2 regions of the Paenibacillus sp. PastF-3 genome follow, and region 2 is predicted to be linked to the other one. Evidence: riboswitches for the same ligand, from Rfam matches in the RefSeq annotation. Region 2 holds a riboswitch; the other holds the start of a gene.
What was found. Region 2 has a riboswitch for cyclic di-AMP ahead of M2444_RS26680 (alpha/beta fold hydrolase). Riboswitches for the same ligand answer to the same signal wherever they lie in the genome.

Region 1 (8,937 bases), on a different contig from region 2:
TTTGACCGGGATATGCACAGTGCATACCGTTGGGATTTTAGGATTAGTTACGCCGAGAGCGGAACGAAAAGTATGGTCATGGATAATGTCAACTCGCTCAGAGCCCCTTAGGATAGGGGATAAGCTTTGCCTTGCTCCTGCTCCCTAGAGCTGCAAATAAATAGACCTTATGCCCTCGTCTAACCAGTTCTTCCGTCAGCTCATAAACAATTTTTCCAGTCCCTCCTTTGATGGAAGGTAATGGCTGTGCATTTGGATAGTTCGAAATCACTTGTGCGATTGTTAATTTTTCACTTTTCGGAAATTTAATCGATTTTTTCATACAAACGAGATCCCCCCAGCTTTTACTTTTTAGCATATTGGGTTAATAGACTCTGACAGTCGGACACGAACCTGGAGATGTGAGTATTTTGAATATCAAGCTTCTGAATGCTCGAGTTAATTCTTTCAAGAAGAAACTGCAATTTCTTAAGGTTTTCTTCAGATAAATCCGTGAACATTTTAGGGTTTAGCAGGAAGAAACGGCTGAGAAATGCATCCAATTCCGCAAAATCCTTTTTGGTTAAATTAAGGGGACTAATTTGTATAGATTTCACCAGTGTTTCCGCCTTTTTTTTGCACATTTCCCGACTCCTTTTACGGGGTGAAGCCACAGAATTACGCATAGATCATTTCTCCTTCAAGGATTAACTTGGTGTTCAACCTAATTTTCGAACAGAATATCCCCTTTTTCATAACATACAGTATGAGTTACTTTCTTTTAAAGGAGGAGTGTGCGATGCAAAATAAAAAAAGGAATTCCAAACCTCCAGTCTCCCCCAGAGAGTTAGATAAGCTAGCCTTAATTTCTGCGATACTCCTGCTAATGGCTGCTGTAATTGGCCTATATATCGCTTGGGTTACTCTGAAGTATCCAAACTCGTCATCCGAACTTGTGATTTAGCTGTTCCTCAGGGTAAAAGACCAAGGATACAATAAACTATGCAATAAAACAAATCTTGAGTGGGCACCAATTGACATTCAAGAACGCCGGAAAAGGTCGGTTTTCTAAACTTTTCTGAGCCTCTGGAATGGCATTGTCCATAAATTGAATCCACCGCTAACTGAGATCCATTCTTATCTCTGTCCTTAAGAATTCAGGATCCTCATTGTAGGATGCATATCGCTAACACGCAATAACTATAAACCTCAGAAGTGGATCAGAACTGGCATGTCGGCAGGGTAGAGGCGTTTATACGTCTATATGCATGTGTTATTGTACCGATCCGAACAAGCAGGTTGGCAAACCTTAAATTGTGGCGGCTTTTGGATAGAAGGTTTGGCTTTTTTAGCCGATGATACACCAATTATTTAAGGAAAAGAGCTTCGCTTCTCAGATGAATGGATTATAATAAAACTTAAGTTAAAGTTGATAAGCACATACGGTTCTTAGATTACATGTCCTGTCCTCTAACATAATTATATCGGCTAACGGAACACATTCTTGGCCTATTTCGGCAATCAGTACCGTAAAAAAAAATAAACCGCAATTTATGCGGGTTCTATGCGGAACATACTCTTGTCATCCGACAAAAATGACATTAAAGTGCCCACATTAATGTCATTAATCTCCCTACAATGTGTCTCTTCTCACTTTATCACAGTGCAATAAAAAGTTGATCTTTAACAATGAAATAGATCAACTTTTTATGCAGATTGTAGGTGAACCTCCAATAATAAATATAAGTTCCCATCGAATGGCTAACAGCAGTTATTCTTATTTATCGCATTAATTAATAGTTCCAGACTCTCTACAACCTGTGTTCGTTTGTTCTCCGGAATATCATTCATTACACTCCCGAAATACGAATGAAGTACGGAATTTATATTCTCATGGAGTATCCACCCTTTTTTTGTTAGCCTTAGTTGGACATAACGTCGATTTTCTGGGTCCGTAATCCGTTCAACCCAATCATCGGTTACAAGATTATTTACAGTCCTGCTCATTGTACTTTTATCCAGGTTAAGCACATTGGCCAATTCGATCAGTGATACTTTACCAGCGAGTCCTATATGCTGATATTATTTCTTTGGTATTACTAATTACTTTTAGAGGAGAGATCACTTGAAAATTCTTATTTATGGTGCAGGCACAATCGGGAGTATTTTCGCTGGGAGACTTGCGTTGTCAGGATATGATATCACTGTCCTTGCAAGGAGGACAAGACTTGTTGACCTGAAAAAAAACGGGATGATTCTCGTGAATTCAGGCAACAACCGAGAAGAAATTGCAAAGGTAAATTTGATTGAACATCTGTTGCCAGACAATATTTTCGATTACATAATCGTAGTAATGCAAAAAACACAGATAGTCAGTGTATTGCCGATACTTTCTCAAAATAAATCAAAAAATATTGTCTTTGTAGTCAATACAGCATCTGGTTATGACGAATGGGTTCATGCAGTGGGTAGTGACCGCCTGATGCTAGGATTTCCGTCCGCAGGAGGAGAACGTGTAGACGGCCGGGTACATTACTTTATCGGCAAGGGATTCATGCGGGCTTTTCAGACCACTACATTTTCAGAATACAGTCGCCAAAAAACCGAAAGGCTACAAAAAATAGTAGATATTTTTAACAATGCCGGTATTTCATCAGTTGTAACTAGTAACATGGATATGTGGCAGAAAACGCATGTGGCAATGGTTACAAGTATCGGTAACGCTCTTTATAAATATAATAGTAATAATTTTGCTTTGGCAAAATCATATGCAGATATTAAATTAATGGTTCTGGGGATAAAAGAAGGCTTTGCTGTGTTGACTAAATTAGGCATTAAAATCACACCTTCAAAACTTCACTATTTAAAACTTCCCGTTTTTATGATTGCCCCAATTTTTAAAATTATCATGGGCACAAAGTTTGCTGAAACAGCCATGGCAAAGCATACAGCCGCAGCAAAACCCGAGATGATCTGCCTTCAGGAAGAATTTGATATGCTAATCAAAAAGAGTAATGTGGCTACCCCTTCTATTGATAAGTTACGAAAAAATCTTTTAAAAGAATTGTGTAAGGGGACATGAAAACTGCACCTCCTAAGCATCCCCCCTTAATCAGGATTGTCCTTTTTATTCACGCTTATGTAAGAATTGATTTTTTTAATTAATTCAGGAAATTGATCAGCGTCTGGTGATCTCCAATATAATCAGATAGTGTTGCAGACGGTGCGAATGAAATATTATCGGTTCCCAAAAGTCCAAAGGGGTGCTCCCAAGCCAAGTGGCTACTGGAGCGCCCTATTTTTAGAGTTCCGGAGTCCTATCCACTTGTAGATTTTACGATAACTGCATCGTAGTGATACAAGTATTGTCCCCTTCCGATGTTGTGAAGGAAGAGGTGCTGTTCTTATCATCGTAATCAATCGTTACGTGAAACGTTTGGTCTCGCGGTAGCCAGAGATCAATAAAACCATTGTCATGGGATTTAATAACATCCTTTATTACCACTTTGTTATTGTGGTCGGTTACGGTGACATTAAATGATGTATTCGCCATTTCTCCCTGACACCCAGCCAGGTTATGTATGGCACAGGGATGTGTTTGGCTAACGTAAGGCGCAATTGAAACGAAAAACTCATCCCTCGGCAGGCCGTAGGTCAATTTTTGATCATTATCCGTTGTCACTGTCAGCTGATTTGATGTAATCGAAGCCGATTTGGCTTTGGCATTACCCATGCTGTAGTCATTCACCAATTTTTTAATATCGTTTGTTTGGGCTAGCTTTTCACCAATCGGCTCAGTTTTTCCCCTGTCAGCGATTGTATAGGTGCCCAAAGCTACACCAATCAAAGTTATCGCTATAGCCGTGGACATAAATACTTTTTTATTCATGAAATTTACTACCTTCCTTTTTACATTTAGTGCCGTTTAATATTACATCTTTTGCTCTGGCCAATCTATTTCCAGGGATCAGGAACTGCTGGGATTCAGTTTATAATTTTACTGGCATCATGCTCATAATTCTCTTGTTAAGCATCAGTGTTTGTGATCAGAAGTTACCACATTTATTACTACAGATGTTTTTTTGCCGCCTGAATTTACATTAATGGTAGCCTTTCCTGAAGCAACCGCTGTCACTAATCCACTTGCATTTACCGTTGCTACTTTAGAATTACTTGAAGAATAGGTTATCTTTATTTTCCCGCCTTTGGGTGAGGTCACCGCGGTGGGCTTCAGCTGAAAGGTTTCAGATGGCCTTAAAGGATTAGAAGGGCCTTTGACTGCAATTGAAGTTACTTTTACCGCTTGTGCCGCTTGTGTCGCTGGCGTTAAAGCAGCTGGACTGGTGATTGTTAATGTTAAAAAAGCTACAGATAATGTAGCTGTTAATACACCTTTTTTCAATACCTTCATTCTTAATCTCCTCACAGTATAGCAATACATTTTGGAGAAAGTATGAAGATATGATGTTCTTTTTAAAAATAATTAACGAATCCGAGTGAGAGTGTAGACTTCTTCCAAGTTGTCCAACCAAAAGAAATTGGGCTTCTACTCACCTACCACATATAAAATGTACATTTAAGTGTTACCATGAGAGGGTATTAAAGAGTTGAATTATACTACTAGGAGGAATATTATATGAATGGGTTAAGTGGATTATCAGGTTCAGCTAATATGCCAAAGAACTGTGGAATGGATGGAATGCATACGGGAACAGGAGACAAAAAAATCACCAATCACGAGCATGCTAAAGAACCCATTCAAAACCCAAAGGCAAATATACTGGACGAATATCGTGGGCAAACTATTGATATTAGGTTATAAGAACATCACATACATACCCTAGAGCAAACATATGATTATATCCATTTGAAAAGATATTAGTGACCAACATACAAAGGAGTCCCCATGATATATAGGGGACTCCTTTGTATGTTGAGGAGGAATCTGTGGGATTAGGGAAATGAGAAAACAGACCGTTCTGGGATCTTCTAAAAAACTAGGGGTATCCTGCAGCCATATATGGCTGCTGGATACCCCCTCACCTATTACTTAATTAACCATACTAAGATAACTCTCTTTATCTACTACACGCCGAGCCGTAACATAACGATCTTTGTAGTATCTTTCGGACAACTTGCTTATGCTTACTCCCTTGCTGCTTGAGGAGTGGGCGAATTGATCGTCGCCTAAGTAAATTCCGGCATGGGAGATACCATTACCAAAGGTATTAAAAAACACCAAATCTCCTGATCGTAAGTTCTCTTTTGCAACGGGTGTCCCTACTTTAGCTTGTGACTGGGAAGTGCGTGGAAGATCATCCACATTAAACTTTTTTAGTACATACAGGATGAATCCGGAACAATCGAATCCTGCCTTAGTGGTTCCACCCCATAAATAAGGTGTCCCGAGTACCTGATTCACTTCACTCTCCAGTTTTACCTCACTTGCAAAAGTACTTGGTACAGCTGTTGTGAAAATAACTGCAGCTCCTAGTAAAGATAAAATGACTTTCTTCAGAACCTTGTTCTCCCTTCAATGCCTACGGAGTTAGCTGAGGGTTCGGTTAAAGGTTCCCTATATTCTCTTGCTCACAAGAATAATTCACCCGGAATGGTTCCCCCGTTTTCAATACGAAATTCGGCAGTTGGTTAATATTTTGTAACTAATTACACTTTAATATATCAAGAAATCGCCTGTCAATGCTTTCACAAATTTTATACTTTTATTTTTAAACTACATAGTTTCTACACTTTTTTAGTGTATAATGCAGATTTTCGAGCTTTAATTACGCAAAAACCCTATTTATATAAGTAACTATTTTTCTATTGTCCATGCATTATCCCTTTTTCTTTCTATCAAGATAAAAAATAATGGTGCTCAATAAAAGAAACAAAATTGTAATCATTAACTTGAATTTAGTGTCCATTAGATTAACATATCCATAGCCAATGAGTGTCTCAAGTAGCAACGATGGTATTTTACCTATCGCAGAAGCAACTATAAAACTTGAAAAGCCTACTTTGGAAATAACGCAGATTAGAGTGACTAATGATGAAGGAATTAACGGCGCTGATCGGACAATTATTATGCTAAAAAACTGACGCTTCGGACTTAATGATTGAATCTGGGACTGCCATTTGATGGTTTTATTCGGACGATATTTCTCCTTATAAGTTAAGGTACCTTTGCGATAAAGAAGATAAGAGACGGCTGCCCCTAAAACTTCTCCGATCCAAGAGAGAAGAAACCCGGGAACCACACCAAAGACTAACATATTCACAGTCGTTAGTGCCACTGATGGAATGATTCCTACAACACTTATGACCACATTTATCAATAAACTTATGAGGACTGCCCAGGCTCCCCATACCATCAGCCACCGCATGAGTAATTCTGAATCCACTCCTAGGTATTCCATACTTCCCCTTCACTTTCAATCCACGTAGTATACCTATCTTCTAAACGAATTCTATACTCTATATCTTCAACTCTATTTTCCATCTATTGATACTCCTTCTCCAATCTCTTCTACAAACTTTCCACATATGATAACTCTTGCAGTAATTATATAAATGGAGGGAATTAATCAATGAACATGACTCATTACATGTCCCTTCTTATGGACAGCCAGCCGTGGAATCTGATCATCTTTATGGCAATCCCCGTCATTTTTGCTGAGACTATTACAGTAACCGAGTTCTTTATCCTTTTCAACAAAAACGTCCAGGGTGGATTAAAGGCGTTTAACCGAATCTGCAGTATTTTGGCCGGTCTCTACTTTACAGGAGTTTTCTTGTATCTCTTCCCGACAGCTTTTGTCCCTCTGACCGTAAATGGAGAGTGGCATTCCTGGGTAGACGTAGTCGCGGTTGGATTTTACCTCAGTGGCGTATTCTTCCTGCTGCCTCTGGCTCTTTTGGAGCTTGGGCTTATCGGCCGTAAACGTTCGGAAGAAGGAAAGCTCAAGCTTCACTTTATTCTCGTCAGCGGGTTTCTCGTTGTTGCACACATCGCCATGATCTTTGGGATGGTTAATCCTGAGATTGTAAGCGGAATGGCTGGTATGAATCAGTAATAAAGAAAGATTGCAAAAAGACTTCGAAGATATACTTCGAAGTCTTTTTTTATAGAAAACATCGAATGTAGGTGTCACAAACTTTTGTTTTTGTAAAGGATTTCTGTATCGCTAAATCATTATAGTTTTACTCGTTGTAAGCGAAGGGCATTTAGAACTACGGATACAGAACTTAGTGCCATAGCTGCTCCTGCGACCCAAGGAGCCAAGAGACCGATAGCAGCAATAGGAATCCCCAGTGTATTGTAACCAAGAGCCCAGAACAGATTCTGGCGGATGTTCGTCATTGTCTTGCGGCTCATATAGATGGCATCAGGTTTTGTCTCTATGCCCAAAGGATTGAAAACACCTTGGTTAAAAGGGGAATACAGGGGAATTGACAAATTCGTTCATAGCAGTTGGATTTCAGGTAGCATTGCTTCACCCTGTTCCATCTCGCCTGATATAGCTACACTCTTATTTCCTTTGAATATAATAATTTCGTCTCCTGTTAAGCTCCCTATGGAATCCGTCACTACATCGCTACCATCAATGATAAGGTCCCCTTAATACAACTTTCCTTCTTTTAATATCCATTCACCTGGGAATTTCTCATTAATCAATGCCATCGCCATTGAACTGTTGGATATCATTTTTTGCGAAGCAATATGTTCTATTTGAGATTCCATTCCAAGAATAGCGTATGTACCTTGTGAAATCGTCAGTAGCAAAGTAACGGTGGAAATAAAGAGCATTAGCTTTCGCGATAATTTCATATCAACCCGCCTTTTAATATTTCTTCCCTGAAAGCTTTAGAAAGAATGGATTATCAAACAGTTATAAAGAACATTACAAATCCTTTAGACCCATGAGTTCATTATTCGTCCTCTCTAGAAACAAGGAACTTATATCCCACTCCCCGTATGGTTTGTTAAGGACTATATTCCAAACCTGCACTGTTAAGTTTTTTTCGTATGTTTTTTATATGGGTATAAACAATTCGGTATCCTCCCCTATAATCAATTCCAAACATTTCCTCTACCAATTCTTTACGGGTAAATACACGTTGTTTACTCTTTGCAAGTGTAACAAGTAATACAGTCTCTTTTTTAGTTAAAGGAATGGATGTTCCCTGCATATAAAGCTCGTTATCATCTAATCGTATTTTCATATCCGACGAATCCATAACATGTAATTCTGTTAGAGGAACTTGTGAAGCTTGTATTAGGGTTGATCTGCTCAATAAAGAATTCATTCGGCTTAACTTTCCTGTAAATGAAAAGGATTGACCAAGTAACTGTCCACCCCAAAACAACCCACTTTATCCAATGTTGCTTTGCCCGCAGAAAGCTCAAGGAGTGGTATCCATTTAGTATCTTTAACGATTTCGAGAACATGGGATTCTTCTATATCCGGCAATAAGTCATCCAATAGGATGATATTAAAAGAATGCTTTTTCACCATAGTTAACGCATAACTACACGTTGCTGCTACCTTTATCGAAAATCCTTTTTCCAATAAAAAAATCCGAAGCAAATTTCTGATATTTCGGTCACTATGAATAATTAATACTCGATGATTAGTCATCATACTCAATGGTAGTTATGATGTTCGGAATGAAAAGAAAGCAACGAATAAAATTGTAAGAACTAACTCATATCAACAAATTTAGAGAATCAATAACGGTAACCAAAATAAAACCATTGGTTTACTTCCTTTATAAAAAGCTCTCTTTTATCATTTCCATTGTAGAAGGATTATGTGTGGACTCAATGTTGAAAGAATGTGATTTTTATGGACTTATTTCTAGTACATTTCGTCGCTCAACTTACTGACAAAATTTGCCTACAGCAAATAAAAATTCATTTTGTTCTGTCATCTTATCTCTCATCACTAACCCTAT
Region 2 (8,937 bases):
TACTCTAGGCACGTTTGTCAGCGGAGTTACAAATGGTATCGATTTTGCTGTAACACCGCAGACACGTCTGCTTATGGTATTCTCAGCTACTGCCACAGGTCTCACCCTTGTAAATACAGTCACTGGTTATGCAAGTGCTGGCTTTACAATTGTATAATCGCTAAAATCAATAAAAGCATCTGCCTATCCTTTTGAAGGAGTGACAGATGCTTTTTTTAAAACTATACGATATGCAGATTCAACTTCTAGATTTTCCGGAATCACACAAGCGCCATTAGCTACTCCACCACTGGCAATCTATTCACAACAAATATCCTTTCAGCTTACCGATAACCTCATCGATCTCCGTTTTCGTCGTATACCGTCCCACACTAAAACGAACCGCTCCCTGCCCAATACTTGCTGAGACATTCATTGCCTTTAGAACAGGCGAAATCAATGTTTCTCCAGAATGACAAGCTGAGCCTGTTGAGGCAGCCACATCTTCTAGCGAAGCAATCACTTCGTGACCCACAGCTCCTAGAAAGCTAATGTTAAGTGTGTTGGGCAATCGTTTATGCCTATGACCGTTCAGGTGAATTCTGTCGCCAAAAACCTCCTGCAATCGGTCATAGAAATAATCCGCAATCTTTTTCACACGTTCTCTGGAAGCAGAGTCCGAAGCAAGCTCACAGGCTTTTCCTAATCCAATAATGTAAGGTGTGTTTTCGGTACCTGCTCGTCTTCCCTGCTCATGACCTGCCCCATGAATCAATGGTTCGATGTGAATGCCCTCTCGGATGTACAGTGCTCCAATCCCTTTTGGCGCATATAATTTATGACCTGCCAGCGTTAGAAAATCCACCGCTAACTCAGCCACATCGAGTACTACTTTTCCAGCGGACTGTGAAGCATCGGTATGTACAAGAACACCTCGTTCGTGGCAGACCTCGGCTATTTCTTTGATCGGCTGAATCGTGCCCGTTTCGTTGTTAGAGTGCATAATGGAGACTAGTATAGTTTGGTCTGTAAGCTGCTTTTTCACATCGTCTACCTGCACCATTCCATACGCGTCAACAGGTACATAGGTAATCGTGTAGCCCAACTGCTCCAGATACTGACACGGTTTAATTACCGCAGGATGCTCCACAGCAGACACAATAATGTGATTGCCTTTATGTCGATAGGTTTGGGCGACTCCCTTGATGACGGTATTATTCGATTCACTACCCCCACTGGTGAAAAGCACCTCTCCCGGCGCACAATTCAGGAAATTAGCCACCTGTGTTCTCGCTTGCTCGATTCCGAGTTTAGCTTCTTGCCCCAAAGAATGACTGCTTGAAGGATTGCCAAAATGACCATAAAGATAAGGAATCATAACCTCTGCTACTTCCTTATCTACAGGTGTTGTAGCGTTATAGTCTAAATAGATCATTTGTACTGAGCCTCCTCTAAACCCCTCATACATCACGATACATAAAGCTTATTAAGCCTGATTATTTTTCAAAAAAGAACGCACCGCAACCTCAGCTTCATCTAAATTGTTCACCTTAAAGGTAACTCTCTCAATGCCTTCATACTGAGTAGACGTGTAATCGTATTTAGGATCATAGTAGTATTCTAACAGCAGCGCCACAGCTTCCCCGAACAAATCGGCTTGCAAGCACCGTTCGATTTCCGCCGCAATGGGGATATGAATTCGGGATTTGATACTTCGAAAGGCTGAAATACACTGTTCTTTATATTCTTCTGGACGATAATCCTTAAGGATTTGCTGCACTCTAGCTTGCAAAGGCAGTTCAATCCAAATCTGCGTTGCGGTCTCTTTTTGCTCGGTCATAAATGGAGGCATTACGACCTTCCCAATCTTCTTGCTCTCTGCTTCAAACAGTACATAAGGAGCATCCTCAAGCTTAATTAATTCTTCCAAAAGAAGACTATCGAACGTTTTCTGATTATTTGCCTGAAGTCCGATCTCGCCAAAGATAGAACCGCGGTGACCCGCCATTCCTTCCAAATCCAGAACGGGGTAGCCTTGCGCTTTCAGGCGGTGCAGCAGGTTTGTTTTGCCTGTCCCCGTATTTCCATGAATTACATAAGGCTTCGCCTTGAATTCAAAGGACTCCAGTTCATCGAGTACCCATTTACGGTAAGCTTTATAGCCGCCAATCAATCGGTAAGCGTGAATATCCATTAAAGAAAGTACGGTCGCAGTTGTACGGCTGCGCATACCTCCCCTCCAGCAGAATACAGCCTTGTCCCCTTGAATCTCAGCAAATTCTTTGACAAAGGAAGGTAGCTTCGCCGCAGCAATCTCCAAACCGCGTTCTTTCGCAGCCTGCACACTTGTCTGTTTATACAGCGTACCTACTTCAGCTCGTTCCTCATCGTCAAAAAAAGGAATGTTCAAGCTCTCTGGCAATGTCGCATCTTTATATTCAGAAGGAGATCGAACGTCGATAACGGTGATCTGCTTCTTATTCTTTAACACTCTTAGTTCTTCCAGTGTAATATCCTGAAACAATGCGCTCTCTCCTCTGGTGGCTAACTTCTTAGGTCGCCTCTAAGCTGAACTCCATCGTTATTGCGCAGCTATAACTGCAATCTGACCCGGATGTTCTTTCGTGACCTCTCCTATCAATGCCGCTTCTACACCTGCATCTACTAACTCTTTTAGCAAATCCTCACTTTGTTCAGGAGCAACAGAGATTAGCAATCCACCAGAAGTCACAGCATCACACAGAATATAGCGGCTTAATTGATCCATCTCCTCCGGATAAAGAATACTGCCCTCCAAATGGGCAAAGTTATTTTTAGTGCCACCTGGAACAAAGCCCTGCTCCGCGAGCTCTCTTACTCTTGGCAGCATCGGTACATCCCCTTGACGAATAATCAGTCCGTGATTACTTCCCTTTGCCATTTCCGAGGCATGTCCCAGCAGCCCAAATCCGGTAACATCTGTACAAGCATGTACATCATAGGGCTCCATGACTTCAGCCGCTTTTTTATTTAGTGTAGACATGACTGTCGTAAGGCGTGTAGTTTCTTCTGGGGATAGCTGATCCTTTTTAATAGAAGTCGTTAAGATGCCCACACCGATAGGTTTGGTCAAAATCAGCTTGTCTCCTACCTGCGCACCTGCATTCGTTCTTACTTTGTCCGGATGCACAAGGCCCGTAACAGCCAATCCAAATTTAGGCTCTTTATCGTCGATCGAATGTCCGCCCACAAGCGTTGCTCCTGCTTCCTGCACTTTATCCGCTGCACCGCGCAAAATGTCACCGAGAATGCTTTTGTCCAGAACAGAAATAGGGAAGGCCACAATATTAAGCACCGTAAGCGGCTTACCGCCCATAGCATAAATATCACTTAATGCATTGGCTGCTGCAATTTGCCCAAAGGAATAAGGGTCGTCCACGATCGGCGTGAAAAAATCAACAGTCTGCACTAATGCTAGATCATCACTTAATCGATATACTCCAGCGTCATCACTGGTATCCAGACCTACAAGTAGATCCGGATTTGGAACGGTTGGTGGCAGACTGCGAATAACCTGCATGAGATCAGCAGGACCAATTTTGCAGCCGCAGCCCCCTTTTGAAGATAATGAGGTCAATTTTATGGTTTCGGCTTGAGACATCATGACTCAGCTCCTTTAAATAGTTAATGTCGAATATCTTTAATCTTACATCAGTAGACAGCATTGTACAAAATACAAAGCTACTAAAAAAGCTGGCTCACACGTAGCATTCACTACCCTTGAGTCAGCCTTTGGTTCGAAATCCAATTCTTTAGGGAAATCTGCCCTACAGCTCTAATGAAATAGGAGTGTCCCGCATAATTTCAATGGCTGCGGGAGCACTCCTTCTTTTCTCAATTTCATAGGATCAGCTAATCTGCTGAGTGCCCTGCTGCTTCTCCAAAAAACGTTGAAGAATCGCATTAAACTGCTCCGGCTGACACAGATTACTCGGATCTAATGCATTCGGGATAATCGCCAACTGCGCATGCGGCAATTGAGACACCATTTCCTTCATACAATTCACTCCAAATTCATTAAAGTCCCCTACAATACATAAAGCGGGACGGTTAAAAGCTTTTAAGCATCTGGTGTAATCCACATGGCTCGTGGCCAGCCTTTGCCGATATAACTCCCGTGGACGTTTGTCCAGCAGCCCTCTTCTAATCTCATTGTAGGCGAGACTCCAGCGCTCTCGGTACATCATCCGAATCGAAGGCAGCACCAGCTCGCTTGGGAGGTAATACATTAGCAAGCTGCAATACGCTGCCATAAGCTGTATTTTCCCTACAAGGGTTGATCCGTGGCTCCTACAGAAGCTATCCGCGACCACGATTGCTTTTACACGCTCAGGATATTGTTTGGCAATATGTTGCACGACTAAACCGCCATAGGCGATCCCAACAAAAACTGCTTCACGAACCCCCAGGTCATTTAACAGCATAATCAGATCCAGACATTGCGTTTCAATAATCTCATTAGGGGCCTCCAGGAGTTCACCTGACTTGCCATTCCCCCGTAAATCGCACAAAATCACTTTATATTTATCGGAAAAGTACTCCAGTTGTGGTTTGAACATACTGTGTGTTAATCCATGTCCATGGATAAACACAACCGGAGTGCCAGTTCCATTGATTTCGTAATAGAGCGAAGTTCCGTTCAGTTTAGCGATAGGCAAAGGTAACACCTCTTTCATAATAAATTCTACGACTGTATCTGCTTATAAACGCAGCAAAAAACCACAGAGGGATTCTCTGTGGCTATTCATCACTAAACACGCCATTCATCCTCTCTCCATACGCTTACGAGGTTAGCTGTCGGATTCGGGCAGTGAGAGTTGCCCTACCTGCAAGGTTGCATGTTATGCACCCGGAACAGGATTCACCCCATAACTAGTACCGATTGTTACACTGGTTCCCAGTTGTTGGTTCCCCCGCTTTCCTTAACGGAAATTAAGCGGACTTCATATGTAATTGTCAGTTATGTGATGAATCATACTCCGTGTAAGGTTTCTTGTAAAGTTGAGCTGTGGGCAAAATAATGTTGAAAGCCATGCTTTTCATTTCATATTGAGCATACACTTCGTTTTCTCTTTCTTTTGCTCTTGTTTACTCAATATATCTAGAAAAAGCCGAGCGGACATCAGAGATCAATCCCTGAACTACTCGGCTTCTTTATACAATCATATGGCTACAACAGATTGGCGTTTTTCAATGCATGCTCCCAGCTCGGAAAAAAGAACAGCGCACTTCTCATTAGATCAGGGTCGCTTTGCTTCACTTGCTTTTTGCTGATCGAGCTTCCATCGGTTTGAAGCTTTTTGATACGAGTTAACACTTCATCAGCCTCCAAAGGAATTTCCATTGAAACACTCCTTTCTCAGTGACCTGGTTTCCCATCATTTTCTCCATAATATGCAAATTTATTCTTCATTTCCATTTCGATGGACTACACTAGCTGATAGATCGGTTGTTCAGCAATAAAATAAGTAGGAATTATTCGATATTTCTGTGCCAGAACTTCAGCTAAATATTTCATTCCTGGAGCTTCACTTTCCGCATGACCTAACATAATCAGCGCTTTTGATCTGCCTTGATGGACTGCATCCCTCACATATTCTGGAGTTTCCCATTCCGGGCCCTCGCCAGCAATGATTAAATCAAGATTGTGCTGATTAAAAAGAGGAATAGCCATCGTCCCACCTCCTCGGTAACCTACTAATATCCCCACATGTCTGCATGTCTGTGATAGATCGCCGGCAACGCGTACGTAGGGGATGCCTAGCTTTCTTTTTATATACTGAGCCGCTTCACTTACCGTCATAGCTGGAATCGATAGGATTGTAGCAGTGGGTTGCTGCTCAACCACATAGGCTGACCATTCAAGCTCTCGTAGCAAGCCCACCATGATCCCATCCGGTTGATGCCGATGCCAATAATCATGATAACGAAAAATAGCCAGTTCAGAACGCTCAATCAAACTCCGTTTCGCGCGATACACAGGGTCATCCTCTAACCACTCGCTGGGATCATGATGACTGTAAAACACACCTTCGTGTGTAATTAACAAATTGGCGTTCATAGCAATCGCTCGTTCCACAACATATTGCGTAGCGCAAAATGCCGTAACCATCCCTGTAATCACCATTTCTGGATTCCCCGGCTTTAGAGTATCTACAGTTCCATCTATCTGTTCCACAGTTCCCATTAAATCTTCCAGAATCATTCTAATTGTCACGCTCACTTTAATCCGCCCTTTGAGATCTATTCTACTAATCTATCAACGTATAAATAACCCGCCCTTAATCGATATAAGGACGGGTTCACAGTTCATCATTTGAGCAGCTTGCCCACTCTATGATTTCATTTCAGAGGCGATCATTCGATGGAAAGCTGGCTTCGGCTTATGCCCTTCATCGAATAGGAACGGCCAGTTCTTCCGTCCACGAACAGGGAAATCATCCAGCCAAGTATAGTCATCTGCTGCTCCCCAGAACGTGACCGAGCTAATCACGTCACGGTATTCTTTCAGCAGGGCAAACATCGCTTCATATCGTTTGGCCTGCAGTTCAAGCATATCAGTTGGTGCAGCCCTTAGATCCTTACGTTTGTCATCGAAACGGAACATGGATACATCCAGCTCTGTCAGTTGGAGCTGAAGTCCTAAGGATGCATATTTCTCAATAGCTGCACGGATATCATCTAGACTAGGATCGTATAAATTCCAGTGTGCCTGCAATCCGACGCCATGGATCGGCACATCCTGTTCCAGCAGTGACTTCACCAGTTCATAGATTTTGTCACGTTTTAATGGATGGGATTCATTGTAGTCGTTGTAGAATAATAATGCCTTAGGATCAGCTTCATGGGCGAATTCAAACGCTTTGGCGATAAAATCCGGGCCCACAATGTCGAGCCACTTCGAATGGCGAAGAAGCTCTTCACCTTCATCGGCTATAACTTCATTGACAACATCCCAAGCATAAATATCTTCCTTATAACGCCCTACTACGGTCTGAATATGTGATTTAACTCGTGAGAGCAAAGTCTCTTTACTTACAGATCCACCGTTCTTATCCTCAAACAGCCAATCTGTAGTTTGGTTATGCCAGATCAAGGTATGTCCACGCATCGCCATATCATATTTCCGGGCGAAGGCAACCAGCTGGTCTGCCTCCTTAAAATTATAAATGTTCTCAAGCGGATGCAGACTCTCAAACTTCATCTCATTTTCAGCGGTGATACTATTGAAATGATAGGCAAGTAACTGCTCCTGTGATTGGATCGTCAATGGGTTGACGGCTGCGCCAATTTTGAAATCCTTAGCGAACACTGTCTTTAGTGCAGGCTCTGTAAAATCACTAGCTTGTCTCAACAAGTTCCCTCCTAACAAACGCAATTATATTCCGTATTCGACTTATTAAGACCGATAATCAAACCAATCAAAGTAGGCAGGTAGCTCAGCCACTTGACCATGACCTGACGCATATAAGCCGATAAGAACACCCGTAAATCCATTTCCTTTTACAGCTTGAGGAGATAATGGGTAGGCTAGAGCCTTAGATAGCTCAATCCACTCCTGCCCATCCAAAGCGTACAATAAGGTATATTCGGTTAGCTCCGCTCGAATTTTCAAATAAAGATGTCCAGCTGTCGTTGGAACCTCTGCCGCCACCTGTGTTATTCCATCAACGGTTAAACAAGCTACGATTACTCTTTGTCCATTTCTTTGCGATAGAGCAATCTCATAATGTGCATTCTCATCCAATCTCGCGCAAAGCCCAGCCTCGTCACCGTCCCTACTTGGGTTAAACTCCAGTAGTGTGCTCCATTCTGCTGAAGTATGCTGCTGTCTTCTACCTATAAAAGCTACCTGTCCGATATCACTAAGACCTTCAGGTTGACCCCGAAGAGACAGCCATCCCGGACGTTCCTCTAAAGACCAGCTTGCCTCAGCAGGATTACGGAGAAAGGCTAATGACAAGGGTAAGACTTCGTCATCAAAGTCATATCTTCCGCTTGAAGCAGGTTTAGGAGAGGAGCCGGGAACCCGCGGCACCTTCATTTCCAATCCTACAATATCTTCATTATTATCAATCATTGGCCATCCGTCTTCATTCCACGTTACAGGGGCAAGAAAGGTCTCCCGCCCAAGTACGGTATACTTGGATTCCACTAGTCTTACGCCAAGAAACACGGCCCACCAATCCCCGTTCTGATCTTCAATCAGATCGGCATGCCCTAAATATTGAATGGGACTCTCGGTTTGACTATGCGTTAATATTGGATGTGGTAATCGTTCGAACGGTCCATATGGAGAGGAGCTGCGGCCAACGATCTCCCGATGCTCCTTCGCCGTTCCTCCTGAAGCCGTCATGATATAATACATTCCATTTATTCGGTACAAATGTGGTCCTTCCGTCCAAGGTCCACCATCCCCAGTCCAGATAACAACAGGTTCTGTTAATGCTGCTCCCGTAGCAATATCTATCTCATATTGGATGGCATGGGAGTCATAATCTGCTCCCTGCTGGGTGGTTACATATACCTTTCCATCCTCATCAAACATTAGAGAAGGGTCAATGCCCCCATAAGGAATAACAATTGGATCGGACCACGGACCCGCCGGGTCCGTAGCCGTAACATAGAAGTTCCCCTTCCCGTGTACCTCGGTCGTTATCATATAGAAGGTTCCGTCATGATAACGAATGGTTGGTGCAAATATTCCACCAGAGCTCTTGCTTTTACGTGTATCTAGCTGACTTATACGATCCAGTACATGACCCATTTGTGTCCAGTGAATTAAATCCTGACTATGAAAAATAGGTACGCCAGGAAAATACTCGAAAGAGCTGCAAACTAAATAGTAGTCATCTCCTGCCCGAGTGATGCTTGGATCGGGATAGAAGCCCGGAAGTATTGGATTCGTGTATGTGATTG

Region 1: it holds a riboswitch for cyclic di-AMP, as region 2 does, so the genes downstream of both, M2444_RS23885 (C40 family peptidase) here and M2444_RS26680 (alpha/beta fold hydrolase) in region 2, are expected to answer to the same signal.

The regions. Positions count from the first base shown of each region.
Region 1 covers NZ_JARXWM010000014.1:50,775-59,711, reverse strand. The annotation lists partial or broken gene M2444_RS33500 (glycosyltransferase family protein) at 1-322, opposite strand, end outside; gene M2444_RS23920 (hypothetical protein) at 345-623, opposite strand; gene M2444_RS23915 (hypothetical protein) at 779-943, shown strand; gene M2444_RS23910 (MarR family winged helix-turn-helix transcriptional regulator) at 1,741-2,052, opposite strand; gene M2444_RS23905 (ketopantoate reductase family protein) at 2,105-3,061, shown strand; gene M2444_RS23900 (CueP family metal-binding protein) at 3,314-3,868, opposite strand; gene M2444_RS23895 (Ig-like domain-containing protein) at 4,013-4,390, opposite strand; gene M2444_RS23890 (hypothetical protein) at 4,616-4,801, shown strand; gene M2444_RS23885 (C40 family peptidase) at 5,030-5,497, opposite strand; cyclic di-AMP (ydaO/yuaA leader) riboswitch at 5,502-5,633, opposite strand; gene M2444_RS23880 (TVP38/TMEM64 family protein) at 5,817-6,398, opposite strand; gene M2444_RS23875 (DUF6803 family protein) at 6,570-7,055, shown strand; partial or broken gene M2444_RS23870 (hypothetical protein) at 7,175-7,369, opposite strand; gene M2444_RS23865 (hypothetical protein) at 7,601-7,810, opposite strand; gene M2444_RS23860 (winged helix-turn-helix domain-containing protein) at 7,966-8,289, opposite strand; gene M2444_RS23855 (response regulator transcription factor) at 8,295-8,621, opposite strand.
Region 2 covers NZ_JARXWM010000018.1:36,849-45,785, forward strand. The annotation lists gene M2444_RS26660 (exosporium glycoprotein BclB-related protein) at 1-157, shown strand, start outside; gene M2444_RS26665 (cysteine desulfurase family protein) at 302-1,414, opposite strand; gene mnmH (tRNA 2-selenouridine(34) synthase MnmH) at 1,466-2,503, opposite strand; gene selD (selenide, water dikinase SelD) at 2,561-3,619, opposite strand; gene M2444_RS26680 (alpha/beta fold hydrolase) at 3,867-4,676, opposite strand; cyclic di-AMP (ydaO/yuaA leader) riboswitch at 4,782-4,967, opposite strand; gene M2444_RS26685 (hypothetical protein) at 5,189-5,362, opposite strand; gene M2444_RS26690 (Nif3-like dinuclear metal center hexameric protein) at 5,447-6,241, opposite strand; gene M2444_RS26695 (endo-1,4-beta-xylanase) at 6,353-7,372, opposite strand; gene M2444_RS26700 (glycoside hydrolase family 43 protein) at 7,418-8,937, opposite strand, start outside.